Regions from separate parts of the Streptomyces sp. NPDC052101 genome, predicted to be linked through region 2. Evidence: riboswitches for the same ligand, from Rfam matches in the RefSeq annotation. Region 2 holds a riboswitch; the other holds the start of a gene.
What was found. Region 2 has a riboswitch for cobalamin ahead of AB0L75_RS21395 (prenyltransferase/squalene oxidase repeat-containing protein). Riboswitches for the same ligand answer to the same signal wherever they lie in the genome.
Positions count from the first base shown of each region.

Region 1 (7,002 bases), on a different contig from region 2:
AACCCCTCCCCTCAGACACCCCCACGCCCGCCTCAGTTCACCTTCCGTTCATCCAGGTTGCCTACGGTCCAACAGCCAATGACCTCGAACGATTGCCTGGGTAAATGGAAAACTTCTCGCTGATCCTCGCGATTGTGGTGGTAACCGCACTCGCGTTTGATTTCACGAACGGTTTCCACGACACCGCCAACGCGATGGCCACGACCATCTCGACCGGTGCACTCAAGCCCAAGGTCGCGGTGGCCATGTCGGCCGCCCTCAACCTTGTGGGAGCTTTCCTCTCCGTGGAGGTCGCCAACACGATCTCCAAAGGTCTCGTCGACGAGCACGGCATACGTCCCGAGGTCATCTTCGCCGCCCTGGTCGGCGCGATCCTCTGGAACCTCGTGACCTGGCTGGTGGGCCTGCCCTCCAGCTCCTCGCACGCCCTGATGGGCGGTCTGATCGGCGCCACCGTCGCCTCCGCCGGCCTCGGTGCCGTGCACGGTGACGTCCTGGTCACCAAGGTGCTGCTCCCGGCCGTCGCCGCGCCGGTCGTGGCGGGCGCCGCGTCGATGCTGGCCACCCGCTTCTCCTACGGCATCGGCGGCAAGGCCGAGGGCGAGGCCACCCGCAAGGGCTACCGCGCCGGCCAGATCGCCTCCGCCGGCCTGGTCTCCCTCGCCCACGGCACCAACGACGCCCAGAAGACGATGGGCATCATCACCCTCGCGCTGATCGCGGGCGGTGCCATCTCCCCCGGCTCCAACCCGCCGGTCTGGGTCATCCTCTCCGCCGGTCTGGCCATCGCGCTCGGCACCTACATCGGCGGCTGGCGCATCATCCGCACCATGGGCACGGGCCTGACCGAGCTGGAGCCGCGCCAGGGCTTCGCCGCCCAGACCAGCGCCGCCACCGCCATCCTGGCCTCCTCCCACCTGGGCTTCTCCCTCTCCACCACGCATGTCGTCTCCGGCTCGGTGATGGGTGCGGGCCTCGGCCGCAAGGGCGGGGTGGTCCGCTGGTCCACCGCGACCCGTATGGCCGTCGCCTGGGTGCTCACCCTGCCGGCCGCCGCACTGGTCGGCGCGGGCGCCGAGTCCGTCACGGACCTGGGCGACTGGGGCACCGCCGCCGTCGCCGTCTTCCTGGTCGCCGCGAGCGCCGCGATCTGGAAGTACTCCCGCCGTGAGGTCGTCGACCACACCAACGTCGTCGCCGAGCCCACGGAGCCGGCCGGCGTGGTGACCACCGCCATCGCCGCCGTGACCCCGCCCCCGGCGGGCACGATCAGCGAGGGCCTGACGGCCACGATCGCCTCCCCGGCCGCCGCCGAGCCCGCGCCCCAGGCCGCCCCGCCGGCCGCCACCGTCTGACCCCGGCCACCCGGTTACCGAAGGAAGCATCATGAAGATCGACTGGGCGGCCCTCGGCTCCGTCTTCGGCGTCAGCCTCGTGTTCACCGTGGCCCTGGTGGCCCTGTTCACCCTCGGCGTCAACGGTCTGGCACGACGCGAGAAGGCCGCCGCGCAGGGCGGCTCCGCCAACCTCGCCGTCACCGGCGCCTACGTCTGCTTCGCCGCGTGCGCGGCGGCGGTGGCGTACGGCATCTACCTGATCGTCGCCAAGGCCTGACGGCCCGCCACGCATCACCCCCTGCGGACCAAGCGTCCCGAAGGCTCCCCTCCAGGCATCACGGAGGGGAGCCTTCGCCGTGCTCAAGAGCCTCGGGCGCCCCGCGATGTGGGGATCGGCACACTCTCCCCGTGCAGGTCAACGGCAAGTTGACGGCCGTTCCGGGCGCGTGGTGGACTGCCCACGCCATGTACGGCGGCAGGAGAGGAAGCCGGTGCGAATCCGGCGCGGTCCCGCCACTGTCACCGGGGAAGAACCCCGGAAGCCAGGAACTCTCACCGCCGAATCTCGTCGAACCAGGGCGCGGACACCCTGAGTGAGGACCCAGATCGCCATGCTCGGCTGCCGAAGGACCCCTGCCAGGCCTGCTCCTGTTCCCACGGCCGGCTGAACCGATGGGTGCCGATCGCACTTACGCGTACGGCGCCGCCGCCGGCCTTCTCGGCGACCTGCTCCTCGGCGATCCGCGCCGCGGGCATCCGGTCGCCGCGTTCGGTCGTGCGGCCGCTGCCGTGGACCGCGCGTTGTGGCACGACCACCGCGGCTGGGGCGCCCTGCACACCGTGGTGTGCGCCGGCGGCGCCGTCGCACTCGGCACGGCCGCCATACGCGCCGTACGCCCCTGCCCCGCCGCCTCCGTCGCACTGACCGCCGCCGCCACCTGGACTGTCGTCGGCGGTACGTCGCTCGCCCGCGAGGCCCGCACCATCGCAGGCGCCCTGGAACGCGGGGACGTCGAGGCGGCGCGGGCGCGGCTGCCGCATCTGTGCGGCCGGGACCCGCAGGCGCTGGACGCCGACGGGATCGCCCGCGCCGTGGTCGAGTCGGTCGCCGAGAACACCTCCGACGCCGTGGTGGGCGCGCTGGTGTGGGGCGCGGTGGCCGGAGTGCCCGGACTGCTCGGCTTCCGGGCGGTCAACACACTGGACGCGATGGTGGGTCACAAGTCGCCCCGGTACCGGCGTTACGGCTGGGCCTCGGCCCGGCTCGACGACCTGGCCGGCTGGCCGGGGGCCCGGCTGACCGCCGTACTCGCCGCCGCGGCCGGACCCGACCCGCGCGGTGCCCTGCGCGCCTGGCGGGCCGACGCCCACCGGCACCCGAGCCCCAACGCCGGCCCCGTCGAAGCGTCGTTCGCGGGCGCGCTGGGGGTACGCCTGGGCGGCACGTTGTCGTACGGCAGCCGGGTCGAGCACCGCCCGGTGCTCAACGGGGAGGCCGGACGCGCCGTTCGGCCCACCGACGTCGACCGCGCCGTACGGCTCTCCCGCCGCGTCGGTCTGCTCGCGCTCGGCACCACGGTCGCCGCGCGCCTGATGGTCAAGAGCGTCAAAGGTCTGAAGGGACGTGGGAAGTGAACGGGGGACTCCTCGTCGCAGGCACCACCTCCGACGCAGGCAAGAGCGTCGTGACGGCAGGGATCTGCCGGTGGCTGGTGCGCCAGGGAGTGAAGGTCGCGCCGTTCAAGGCGCAGAACATGTCGCTCAACTCCTTCGTGACCCGCCAGGGCGCGGAGATCGGACGGGCCCAGGCCATGCAGGCCCAGGCCTGCCGGATCGAGCCGACCGCGCTGATGAACCCGGTGCTGCTCAAGCCGGGCGGCGAGCAGAGCAGCCAGGTCGTGCTGATGGGCAGGCCGGTGGGCGAGCTGAGCGCGCGCGGCTATCACGGCGGGCGGCAGCAGAAGCTGCTCGGCACGGTGCTGGACTGCCTGGCCGAGTTGCGGGGCACGTATGACGCGGTGATCTGTGAGGGTGCGGGCAGCCCGGCCGAGATCAATCTGCGCCGGACCGACATCGTGAACATGGGGATCGCGCGGAACGCGCGGCTGCCCGTGCTGGTGGTGGGGGACATCGACCGCGGAGGCGTCTTCGCCTCCTTCTTCGGGACCGTCGCCCTGCTCTCGCCCGAGGACCAGGAGCTGGTCGCCGGGTTCCTGGTGAACAAGTTCCGCGGCGATGTGAGCCTGCTGGAGCCCGGGTTGGAGATGCTCCAGGGCCTCACCGGGCGGCGCACCTACGGCGTCCTGCCGTTCCGGCACGGGCTCGGCATCGACGAGGAGGACGGGCTCAGGGTCTCGCTGCGCGGCACCGTGCGGGAGTCGACCGTGACGCCCCCGGTCGGCGAGGACGTGCTGCGGGTCGCCGTGTGCGCGATCCCGCTGATGTCCAACTTCACGGACGTGGACGCGCTGGCCGCCGAACCGGGCGTCGTGGTGCGGTTCGTGGACCGCTCGGAGGAGCTGGCGGACGCGGACCTGGTGGTGATCCCAGGCACCCGGGGCACGGTGCGCGCGCTGGAGTGGCTGCGGGAGCGCGGGCTCACCGACGCCCTGGTGCGCAGGGCCGCCGAAGGCCGCCCCGTCCTCGGCATCTGCGGCGGCTTCCAGATCCTCGGCGAGCACATCGAGGACGAGGTCGAATCGCGCGCCGGCGCGGTCGACGGGCTCGGGATGCTGCCCGTGCGGGTGCGGTTCGCCCGCGAGAAGACCCTGACCCGGCCGGCCGGGAAGGCCCTCGGCGAGCGGGTCGAGGGGTACGAGATCCACCACGGCGTCGCCTCCGTAGAGGCAGGGGACGCGTTCATCTCCGACGACGAGGGACACAGCCTGGACGGCTGCCGGGTCGGCCAGACCTGGGGCACGCACTGGCACGGCTCGCTGGAGTCGGACGGCTTCCGCCGGGCCTTCCTGCGCGAGGTGGCCGCCGCCGCGGGCCGCCGCTTCGTGCCGGCGCCGGACACCTCTTTCGCCGCGCTGCGCGAGGAGCAGCTCGACCGGCTCGGCGACCTGATCGAACAGCACGCGGACACGGACGCGCTCTGGCGGCTCATCGAGTCGGGCGCGCCGCAAGGACTGCCTTTCATCGCACCGGGAGCGCCCGCATGAGCACAGTGTTGTTGTTGTCGACTGCCGACACGGATCTGCTGGCGGCCCGGGCCTCCGGCGCGGACTACCGTATCGGCAACCCGACCCGGGTGGACGTCACCGCGGAGCTGCCGGCGCTGCTCGACGGCGCGGACCTCGCCGTCGTACGGCTGCTGGGCGGCAAGCGAGCCTGGGAGGAGGGGCTGGCCGCGCTGAAGGCGGCCGGGATCCCGACCGTGCTGCTGGGCGGCGAGGCCGTACCGGACGCCGAGCTGATGGCCGAGTCGTCGGTGCCGGCCGGTGTGGTCGCGGAGGCGCTGAAGTACCTGGTCGAGGGCGGGCCCGCGAACCTGCTGGAGCTGTCCCGGTTCCTGTCGGACACCGTGCTGCTGACCGGCGAGGGCTTCGAGGAGCCGCGGAAGATGCCGGAGTACGGCGTCCACGGCTCGTACGAGATCCGGGACGGCCGTCCGACCGTGGGCGTGCTCTTCTACCGGGCGCACGAGCTGAGCGGGAACACCGCCTTCGTGGACACCCTGTGCGCGGCCATCGAGGCGCAGGGCGCCAATGCCCTGCCCGTGTACTGCGGTTCGCTGCGCGGTGCGGACGCCGGGCTGTACGAGCTGCTGGGGAGGGCCGACGCGCTGGTCGCGACCGTGCTCGCGGCCGGCGGTACACACGCCTCGCAGGCCTCGGCGGGCGGCGACGAGGAGTCCTGGGACATCGGTGCGCTCGCGGATCTCGACATCCCGGTGCTGCAAGGACTCTGCCTCACCTCCTCGCGGTCCGCGTGGGACGAGTCGGACGCCGCCCTCTCCCCCATGGACGCGGCGATGCAGGTCGCGATCCCCGAGTTCGACGGCCGGCTGATCACCGTGCCGTTCTCCTTCAAGGAGCAGGGCCCGGACGACGTCCCGGTGTACGTGGCCGATCCGGAGCGGGCCGCACGGGTGGCCGGAATCGCCCTGCGCCACGCCCGGTTGAAGCACAAGCCGAACGCGGAGAAGCGCATCGCGCTGGTCTTCACGGCGTACCCGACGAAGCACTCACGGGTCGGCAACGCGGTCGGCCTGGACACGCCCGCTTCGGCGGTGCGGGTGCTGGACGCGCTGCGGGACGCCGGCTACGCGCTCACCGAATACCCCTCCGGCGGCGACGAGCTGATCCACCGGCTGATCGAGGCCGGCGGCCACGACGTGGAGTGGCTGACCGAGGAGCAGCTGGCGGCGGCGCCCGCGCGGGTGCCGCTGGCGGACTACCGGGCGTGGTTCGAGAGGCTGGACCCGCAGCTGCGGGACGCGATGACCGAGGCGTGGGGCGAGCCGCCGGGCGGCCTGTACGTCGACGGCGAGGACATCGTGCTGGCCAGCCTCCAGTTCGGCAACGTCGTGGTGATGATCCAGCCGCCGCGCGGCTTCGGCGAGAACCCGATCGCGATCTACCACGACCCCGACATGCCGCCCTCGCACCACTACATGGCGGCGTACCGGTGGCTGGAGGCCGCACCATCGGAGGGGGGCTTCGGCGCGGACGCGATCGTGCACATGGGCAAGCACGGCACGATGGAGTGGCTGCCGGGCAAGGGGCTGGGCCTGTCGCGCGGGTGCGCCCCTGACGCCGTCCTCGGGGACCTCCCTCTCGTCTACCCGTTCATCGTCAACGACCCCGGCGAGGGCACCCAGGCCAAGCGGCGCGGGCATGCCACGGTGGTCGACCACCTGGTGCCGCCGATGGCCCGCGCCGACACCTATGGCGACCTGGCCAAGCTGGAGCAGCTGCTGGACGAGTACGCGCTCGTCTCCGACCTGGACCCGGCGAAGGCCCCGGCGGTCCGCGCCCAGATCTGGACCCTGGTCAAGGCGGCCGAGCTGCACCACGACCTGCATGTGGACGAGCAGCCGGGCGACGACGACTTCGACGAGTTCGTCATGCACATCGACGGCTATCTGTGCGAGATCAAGGACGTGCAGATCCGCGACGGCCTGCACATCCTGGGCGGCGGCCCGGTCGGCGAGCCGCGCGTGAACCTGGTGCTGGCCGTGCTGCGCGCGTCCCAGGTGTGGGGCGGTCAGGCGAACGCGCTGCCGGGACTCAGGGCCTGCCTCGCCGCCCATTTCGGGCTGGTCGAGAAGGAGCTGCTCGCCGAGCCGGGCGCCCCGGTGAAGGTGCCGGTGGAGCTGACGGACCTGGTGGACGGCCCGTCCCGTACGGCCTCCGACGCGATCGACCTGCTGGAGCAGCTGTGCCGGCGGATCGCGGAGGGCCTGGAGGAGCGGTCCTGGGAGCGGACGGCCGTACTCACCGTCCTGCGGGACGCGCTAGGCACCGAACTCCCCGATGCCGTCGCCGTGTTGGAGTTCGCGTGTGACGAGGTCGTACCCCGGCTGGCGAGGACCACGGACGAGATCGGGCACATCCTGCGGGCGCTCGCCGGCGGTTACGTCCCGGCGGGTCCGTCGGGTTCGCCGACCCGGGGTCTGGTCAACGTCCTGCCGACCGGCCGGAACTTCTACTCGGTCGAC
Region 1 covers NZ_JBFAWH010000005.1:274,098-281,099, reverse strand. The annotation lists gene AB0L75_RS13050 (inorganic phosphate transporter) at 105-1,355, shown strand; gene AB0L75_RS13045 (hypothetical protein) at 1,387-1,614, shown strand; cobalamin riboswitch at 1,771-1,912, shown strand; gene AB0L75_RS13040 (cobalamin biosynthesis protein) at 2,010-2,972, shown strand; gene AB0L75_RS13035 (cobyric acid synthase) at 2,969-4,501, shown strand; gene cobN (cobaltochelatase subunit CobN) at 4,498-7,002, shown strand, end outside.
Region 1: another riboswitch for cobalamin. It lies ahead of AB0L75_RS13040 (cobalamin biosynthesis protein); the one in region 2 lies ahead of AB0L75_RS21395 (prenyltransferase/squalene oxidase repeat-containing protein).

Region 2 (7,002 bases):
TCATCTTGTGTTCGAGATACTCGCCGTAGCCCTCCGGGCCGAACTCCCTTCCCAGTCCGGAGTTCTTGTAGCCGCCGAACGGGCCGAGCATGTCCAGGCTGAAGGTGTTGACCGAGTAGGTGCCGGTGCGGACCTGCCGGGCGACCTCGATGCCGTGTTCCACGTCGGCCGTCCACACGCTGCCGGACAGCCCGTAGTCCGAGTCGTTGGCGATCTTCACCGCTTCCTCCTCACCGCCGTACGGGAGCAGGCAGATGACCGGGCCGAAGATCTCCTCGCGGGCGATGCGCATGCTGTTGTCGACGTCGCCGAAGAGGGTCGGTTCGACGTACCAGCCACACTCAAGACCGGCCGGGCGGCCGCCGCCGGTGAGGATCTTGGCGCCCTCCTCCTGGCCGAGCCGGATGTAGTCGAGGTTGCGCTGCTGCTGGCGGCGGGCGACGAGCGGGCCGACCTGGGTCGCCGGGTCCAGCGGGTCACCGACCCGCAGCGCGCTCGCGGCGGCGGCGAAGGCGTCGGCGAACTCGTCGTAGCGGGCGCGCGGGACGAGGATGCGGGTCTGGGCCACGCACGCCTGCCCGTTGTTCATCCAGGCCGCCGGGACGATACCGGCCACCGCCGCCCGCACGTCCGCGTCAGGGAGGACGAGCGCCGCCGACTTCCCGCCCAACTCCAGTGTCACCCGAGTGAGATGGCGGGCGGCGACCTCCATCACCCGCTTGCCGGCCGGGACCGAGCCGGTGAAGGAGATCTTGTCGATGCCGGGGTGTCCGACCAGGTACTCGCTGACCTCGCGGTCGGCCGGGAGGATGGAGAGGACACCCTCCGGGAGGCCGGCCTCCCGCGCGATCTCACCGAGGACATAGGCGTCCAGGGGGGACTCCGGGGACGGCTTCAGTACGACCGTGCAGCCGGTCAGCAGCGCCGGCGCGAGCTTGGCGGCGGCGACGAACTGGGGGACGTTCCACGGGACCACGGCCGCGACCACCCCGACCGGCTCCCGCCGGACGAGGATCGGGCCGAGGACCCCGTCCCGGCGCTCCTCGTAGGTGTAGTCCCGCGCGACCCTGATCGCCGCGTCCCACACCATCATCGCGCCGAGCGCCTGCGCGAGGACGCTCCAGGAGTACGGGGAGCCGTTCTGGGCGGAGATGACCCGGGCGATCTCCTCGTGGCGCGCGGCGATGCCGTCCTTGATGCGGGTGACGACCTCGATGCGCTCCGCCAGGGACGTGCGGGGCCAGGGGCCCTCGTCGAAGGCGCGGCGCGCGACGGCCACGGCCCGGTCCACGTCCTGCCGGGCGGCGTGCGGCACCCGGCCGATGACCTCCTCGGTGTGCGGGGAGACCACCTCGATGACGTCCTTGCCCACGGGGTCGGTCAACTCCCCGCCGATGAACAGCTGTCCGTGTTCCACAAGCTCGGCCATGGCCGTCCGCCTCCCACCGCACCGCACGTTTCTGACGCTGTTTCAGAACTGATATCAGTTCTAGTTATAGTGGGCAATGGCCGTGGGGTGCGGGTGGTGGGGCGGAGGGCTGATGAGGAAGACGTTCGATCACGGCGGGGGCGTACGGTCCGTGGCGGTTCCCATCCCGGACAACCCCCTCGGGCACACGCTGGTGTACGTCGTGGACACCGACCGCGGCCCGGTGCTCATCGACACCGGGTGGGACGATCCGGCGTCGTGGGACACGCTCGCGGCGGGGCTCGCGGCCTGCGGTACGGCGGCGGAGGAGGTGTACGGCGTCGTCATCACGCACCACCACCCCGACCACCACGGCCTGTCGGCCAAGGTGCGCGAGGCCTCCGGTGCCTGGGTGGCGCTGCACGCGGCCGACGCGGCGATCGTGCGCCGGACGCGCGGGACGCGGCCCGAGCGGTGGTTCACGTACATGGCCGCCAAGCTGACGGCCGCCGGGGCGCCCGAGGAGCATGTGGCACCGCTGCGCACCGCCCGCGGCCGGGGCCTGCCCGGCCTGGCCCCCGCCCTCCCCGACCGGGAGATCGTCCCCGGCGAACTCCTCGACCTGCCCGGCCGCCGGCTGCGCGCGATATGGACCCCTGGCCACACCCCCGGCCACGTCTGCCTGCACCTGGAGGAGGAGCACCCGGCCCGGCTGCCGGGGCATGGGCGACTGTTCAGCGGGGATCATCTCCTGCCCCGGATCACCCCGCACATCGGCCTGTACGAGGACCCGGACGACGCGACCGTGACCGACCCCCTCGGCGACTACCTCGACTCCCTGGAGCGGATCGGCCGGCTCGCACCCGCCGAGGTGCTCCCCGCCCATCAGCACGCCTTCACCGACGCGACCGGCCGGGTGCGGGAGTTGCTCGCCCATCACGAGGAGCGGCTGGCCGGTCTGCTCGCGCTGCTCACCGAGCCGCTCACGCCCTGGCAGCTCGCCGAGCGCATGGAGTGGAACCGCCCCTGGGACGAGATCCGCTACGGCTCCCGGAACATCGCCGTCTCGGAGGCCGAGTCCCATCTGCGCCGACTGGTCAAGCAGGGCCGGGCGGAACCGGTGGCGGGGAGCGAGCCGGTGGCGTACGTGGCGGTGTGAAGCGGTCCAGTGGTGTAGGGGGCCAGTGGACTGGGGGTCCAGCCGTCCAGTGGTCCAGCCGTCTAGTGGTCCTGCGGTCTTAATGAGTCGTCTTGTGTGCGGCGGCCCTGTTAAACAGGCGCATGGACCTCGTCGAAGCGCTTCTCGCCCAGCACGCCTGCGAACACGTCATCCTGCACTTCGTCCGCCGCCTCGACCTCGGTGAACCGGCCGACGTGGCCGACCTGTTCACCGAGGACGGCGTCTGGGAGTGGCCTCCGCCGGGGGACGGGCGCCGGATCGAGGGCCGGGAGGCGCTGCGTGCGTACTTCGGCTCCCGCCCCGCCGACCGGCTCTCCTGCCGTCTGATGTCCAATGTGCTGGTCACCGTCACCGGCCCGGACTCGGCGAGCGCCACCTCGTCCTTCGCGACGTACCGCGTCGACGGTTGGCAGGGAGGCGGCCCCGTCCCTGCCGGGCCGCCCGTCCAGGTGGGTCACTACGAGGACACCTTCCGCCGGGTCGACGGCACGTGGCTGATCGCCTCCCGCACCCTGCGCCTGCCCTTCGGGGGCGACACGCCGAAGGTCTAGCCTGACGTAAAGTGGCGGGGTCGTCATCACACCCGTACGGGGGAAAGCCGGTGCAATTCCGGCGCTGGCCCTCCCCCAACTCTCGGCTTCGCTCGAGCCGGGGGTACCCCCATCCGTGAGCCGTCCGACTGCCACTGGACGGTGAGCCGGACTGCCCCGCACGGGACGTTGACCGGCTCACGTGCGTCGGCGGCCCGCCGTGCACGGCACCGTCGAGGTCTACGGAGCCGAGCCGCCCGGGGTCTGACCCGTGCGCTGCCGGTTCCCCGCAGGAGAGGCAGTCGCCGACCATGAACGTCCGCCGCTGTGCCGCGGCTCTCGCCGCCGTAGGCGTACTGGCCGCCGCCGCGCCCGCCACGGCCGCCGGCCCGTCCCCGTCGCCGAAGGTCACGGTCCCGTCCGGGCTGTACGGCACCTCCGACCCGACCTACGACGGCGTGTGGCGGCAGTCGCTGACGCTGATCGCCCAACGGACCGTCGGCTACCGGCCTGCCGTGCAGGCCGTGGACTGGCTCGCCGGACAGCAGTGCGCGAACGGCGCGTTCGCCGCCTTCCGCGCCGACCCTGCCAAGACCTGCGACAGCAAGGTCATGGTGGACAGCAACAGCACCGGCGCCGCGGTCCAGGCCCTGCAGGCCACCGGCGGGCACGGCGCCGCCGTCGGCAAGGCGGTGACCTGGCTGAAGTCCGTGCAGAACAAGGACGGTGGCTGGGGCTACGCGCCGGGCGGCGCCAGCGACACCAACTCCACCTCGGTCGTCATCGGCGCGCTGGCCGCCGCCGGTTCGGACCCGGCGGACGTCCACAAGGCGGGCAAGTCCCCCTACGACCTGCTCGCCGCCATGTCCATCCCCTGCGGCGAGACCGGCGGCGGCGGACTCGCCTACCAGCCGGACAAGAAGGGCAAGCTGTACGCCAACGCGGACGCCACGGCGGCGGGCGTGCTCGGTGCGCTCGGCAAGGGGTTCGACGCGGTGACCGGCAAGGCGCCCGGCGGCAACGCGTGTGCCACCGGCAAGCACCTCACCCCGGCACAGGTCGCGGACAACGCGGGCGCGCACCTCGCGTCGGTCGTCGCGAAGACCGGGCATCTGACGTCCACGCTGCCCGGCACCATGGACCAGCCGGACTACGGCAACACGGCGGACACGGTCGTCGCGCTCGCCGCTGACGGGCGGTCGGCGCAGGCGCTGCAGTCATACACCTGGCTGGAGAAGAACGCCGGGAAGTGGGCGGCGCAGAGCGGCCCGGCCGCGTACGCCCAGCTGATCCTCGCCGCGCACGCGCTCGGCGCGCAGCCGGGTGACTTCGGCGGCACCAGCCTGATCCGGTCCCTCAACGAGCTGGGCCCGGCCCCGCACCTGGAGTCCGCCGCGCACGACACCAAGAAGTCCGAGAAGTCCGACGGCGGCTCGAAGTTCGGCGTCTGGTGGTTCGTCGGCGTCTGCCTCGTCGCGGGCATCGGCGTCGGCTTCCTGCTCAGCGGCCGGAAGAAGCGGCAGCCGTGACCGCCGTCCGCCGCGCCGCGGGCGCCCTGTGCGCCGCGCTGGTCCTCATGGCCGGGGCGGCGGGCCAGGCACAGGCCACCGGCTATCGCTACTGGTCCTTCTGGGAGCGCGACGGCGGGCACTGGACGTACGCCACGCAGGGCCCGTCGAGCGCGCGCCCCGACGACGGGGCCGTGGAGGGCTTCCGCTTCGCGGTGAGCGCGGACTCGGCGGACGCGAGCCGGCCGGGCGGGGCGGCGGACTTCGGCACGATCTGCGCGGCCACACCGGCCAGGTCCGGGATGAAGCGGGTGGCCCTGGTCCTCGACTTCGGCACCCCGGCGGACGCGCCGTCCGGCGAGCGGCCGCCGGCGCGTCGTACGGCCTGCGCGAGGGTCTCGGCCGACGCGACGGCCGCCGACGCCCTGGCAGCCGTGGCCAAGCCCCTCCGCTATGACACCAACGCCCTGCTGTGCGCGATCTCCGGGTATCCGAAGGAGGGGTGCGGGGAGCAGGTGACCTCCGGCCGGAAGAGCGGCTCGGACAGCGGGCCTTCTCTGGGGTTGCCGATCGGTGCGGGGGTGATCGTCCTTCTGGGAGGCGCGGCGGTGTGGCAGTTCCAACGGCGGCGCAATGTCTCGGGATGACTGCGGGCCGGATGTGGCTGGTCGCTCCCCCAAGTTCTCGGCTTCGCTCGAACCCGGGGGGACCCCCATCGTGGCGGAGCCGCATATCGATACGGCCCGCGCCCCTGGGGAGTTGCAGCACCGCACACTGCGAAGTGCCGTTCACCCCGGTGCCTGGTGGCTCTGGGCCCTCTCCCTCGGCACCGCCGCCACCCGTACCACCAACCCCCTCCTCCTCGCGCTCCTCATATCCGCCTCCGCGTACGTCGTGGCGACGCACCGCACCGACACCCCCGCCTCGCACGCCTACGCCGCCTTCGCCAAGCTCGCCGTCGCCGTTCTCCTCGTCCGCCTCCTCTTCGCGACCGCCCTCGGCTCCCCCATCCCCGGCACCCACACCCTCCTCACCCTCCCCGAAGTCCCGCTCCCCCACTGGGCGCAGGGCATCCGGCTGGGCGGCAGGGTCACGGCGGAGGCCCTCGTATTCGCCGCCTACGACGGGCTCAAGCTCGCCACCCTCCTCATCTGCGTCGGCGCGGCGAACGCCCTCGCCGGCCCCACCCGGCTGCTGAAATCCCTGCCCGGCGCGCTGTACGAGACCGGCGTCGCCGTGGTCGTCGCGCTCACCTTCGCGCCGCATCTCATCGCCGACGTCCAGCGGCTGCGCGCCGCCCGCCGGCTGCGCGGCCGCCCGGACCGGGGCCTGCGCGGCCTGCTGCAGGTCGGACTGCCAGTCCTGGAGGGCGCGTTGGAGCGCTCGGTCGCGCTCGCCGCCGCGATGGAGGCCCGCGGCTACGGCCGCAGTGCCGAGGTCCCGGCCCGCGTCCGCCGTACGACGGCCGCGCTCACCCTCGGCGGTCTGCTCGGCGTGTGCGCGGGAACGTACGGGCTGCTCACCGCGGAGGGCGGCACATACGGCATCCCGCTGCTGCTCGCCGGTGTCGCCGCCGCGCTCGCCGGGCTCCGGCTCGGCGGCCGGCGTTCGCTGCGCACCCGGTACCGCCCGGACCCCTGGGACGCGCGGGCCTGGCTGGTGACCGCGTCCGGCGCCGCGGTGGCCGCGCTTCTCACGCTCGCCTCCGCCGACGACCCGGAAGCCCTGCACCCGGGTGTCCTGCCCCTCGTCGCCCCCACCCTCCCCCTGTGGCCCGCCGCGGCGGTCCTCCTCGCTCTCCTCCCCGCCTTCGTCGTCCCGAAGAACCCCACGAACCCCAAGAACCCCAGGGCCCCCAAGGAGCCGTCGTGATCCGCTTCGAGGATGTCAGCGTGACGTACGACGGCGCGGCCGAACCCACCGTCCGGGGCGTCGACTTCGAGGTGCCGGAAGGCGAACTGGTGCTGCTCGTCGGCCCGTCCGGGGTGGGCAAGTCGACCGTGCTCGGCGCGGTGAGCGGGCTGGTGCCGCACTTCACCGGCGGCACCCTGCGCGGCCGCGTCACGGTGGCGGGCCGGGACACCCGCACCCACAAGCCGCGCGAACTCGCCGACGTGGTCGGCACGGTGGGACAGGATCCGCTCGCCCATTTCGTGACGGACACGGTGGAGGACGAACTCGCCTACGGCATGGAGTCGTTGGGGCTCGCGCCGGACGTCATGCGGCGCCGGGTCGAGGAGACCCTGGATCTGCTGGGCCTCGCCGGGCTCCGGAACCGTCCGATCGCCGCCCTGTCCGGCGGACAGCGGCAGCGGGTCGCGATCGGCTCGGTCCTCACCCCGCACCCCCAGGTGCTGGTCCTGGACGAGCCGACCT
Region 2 covers NZ_JBFAWH010000011.1:235,860-242,861, forward strand. The annotation lists gene AB0L75_RS21380 (aldehyde dehydrogenase) at 1-1,429, opposite strand, end outside; gene AB0L75_RS21385 (MBL fold metallo-hydrolase) at 1,542-2,567, shown strand; gene AB0L75_RS21390 (nuclear transport factor 2 family protein) at 2,690-3,139, shown strand; cobalamin riboswitch at 3,140-3,313, shown strand; gene AB0L75_RS21395 (prenyltransferase/squalene oxidase repeat-containing protein) at 3,430-4,647, shown strand; gene AB0L75_RS21400 (SCO2322 family protein) at 4,644-5,273, shown strand; gene AB0L75_RS21405 (CbiQ family ECF transporter T component) at 5,359-6,498, shown strand; gene AB0L75_RS21410 (ATP-binding cassette domain-containing protein) at 6,495-7,002, shown strand, end outside.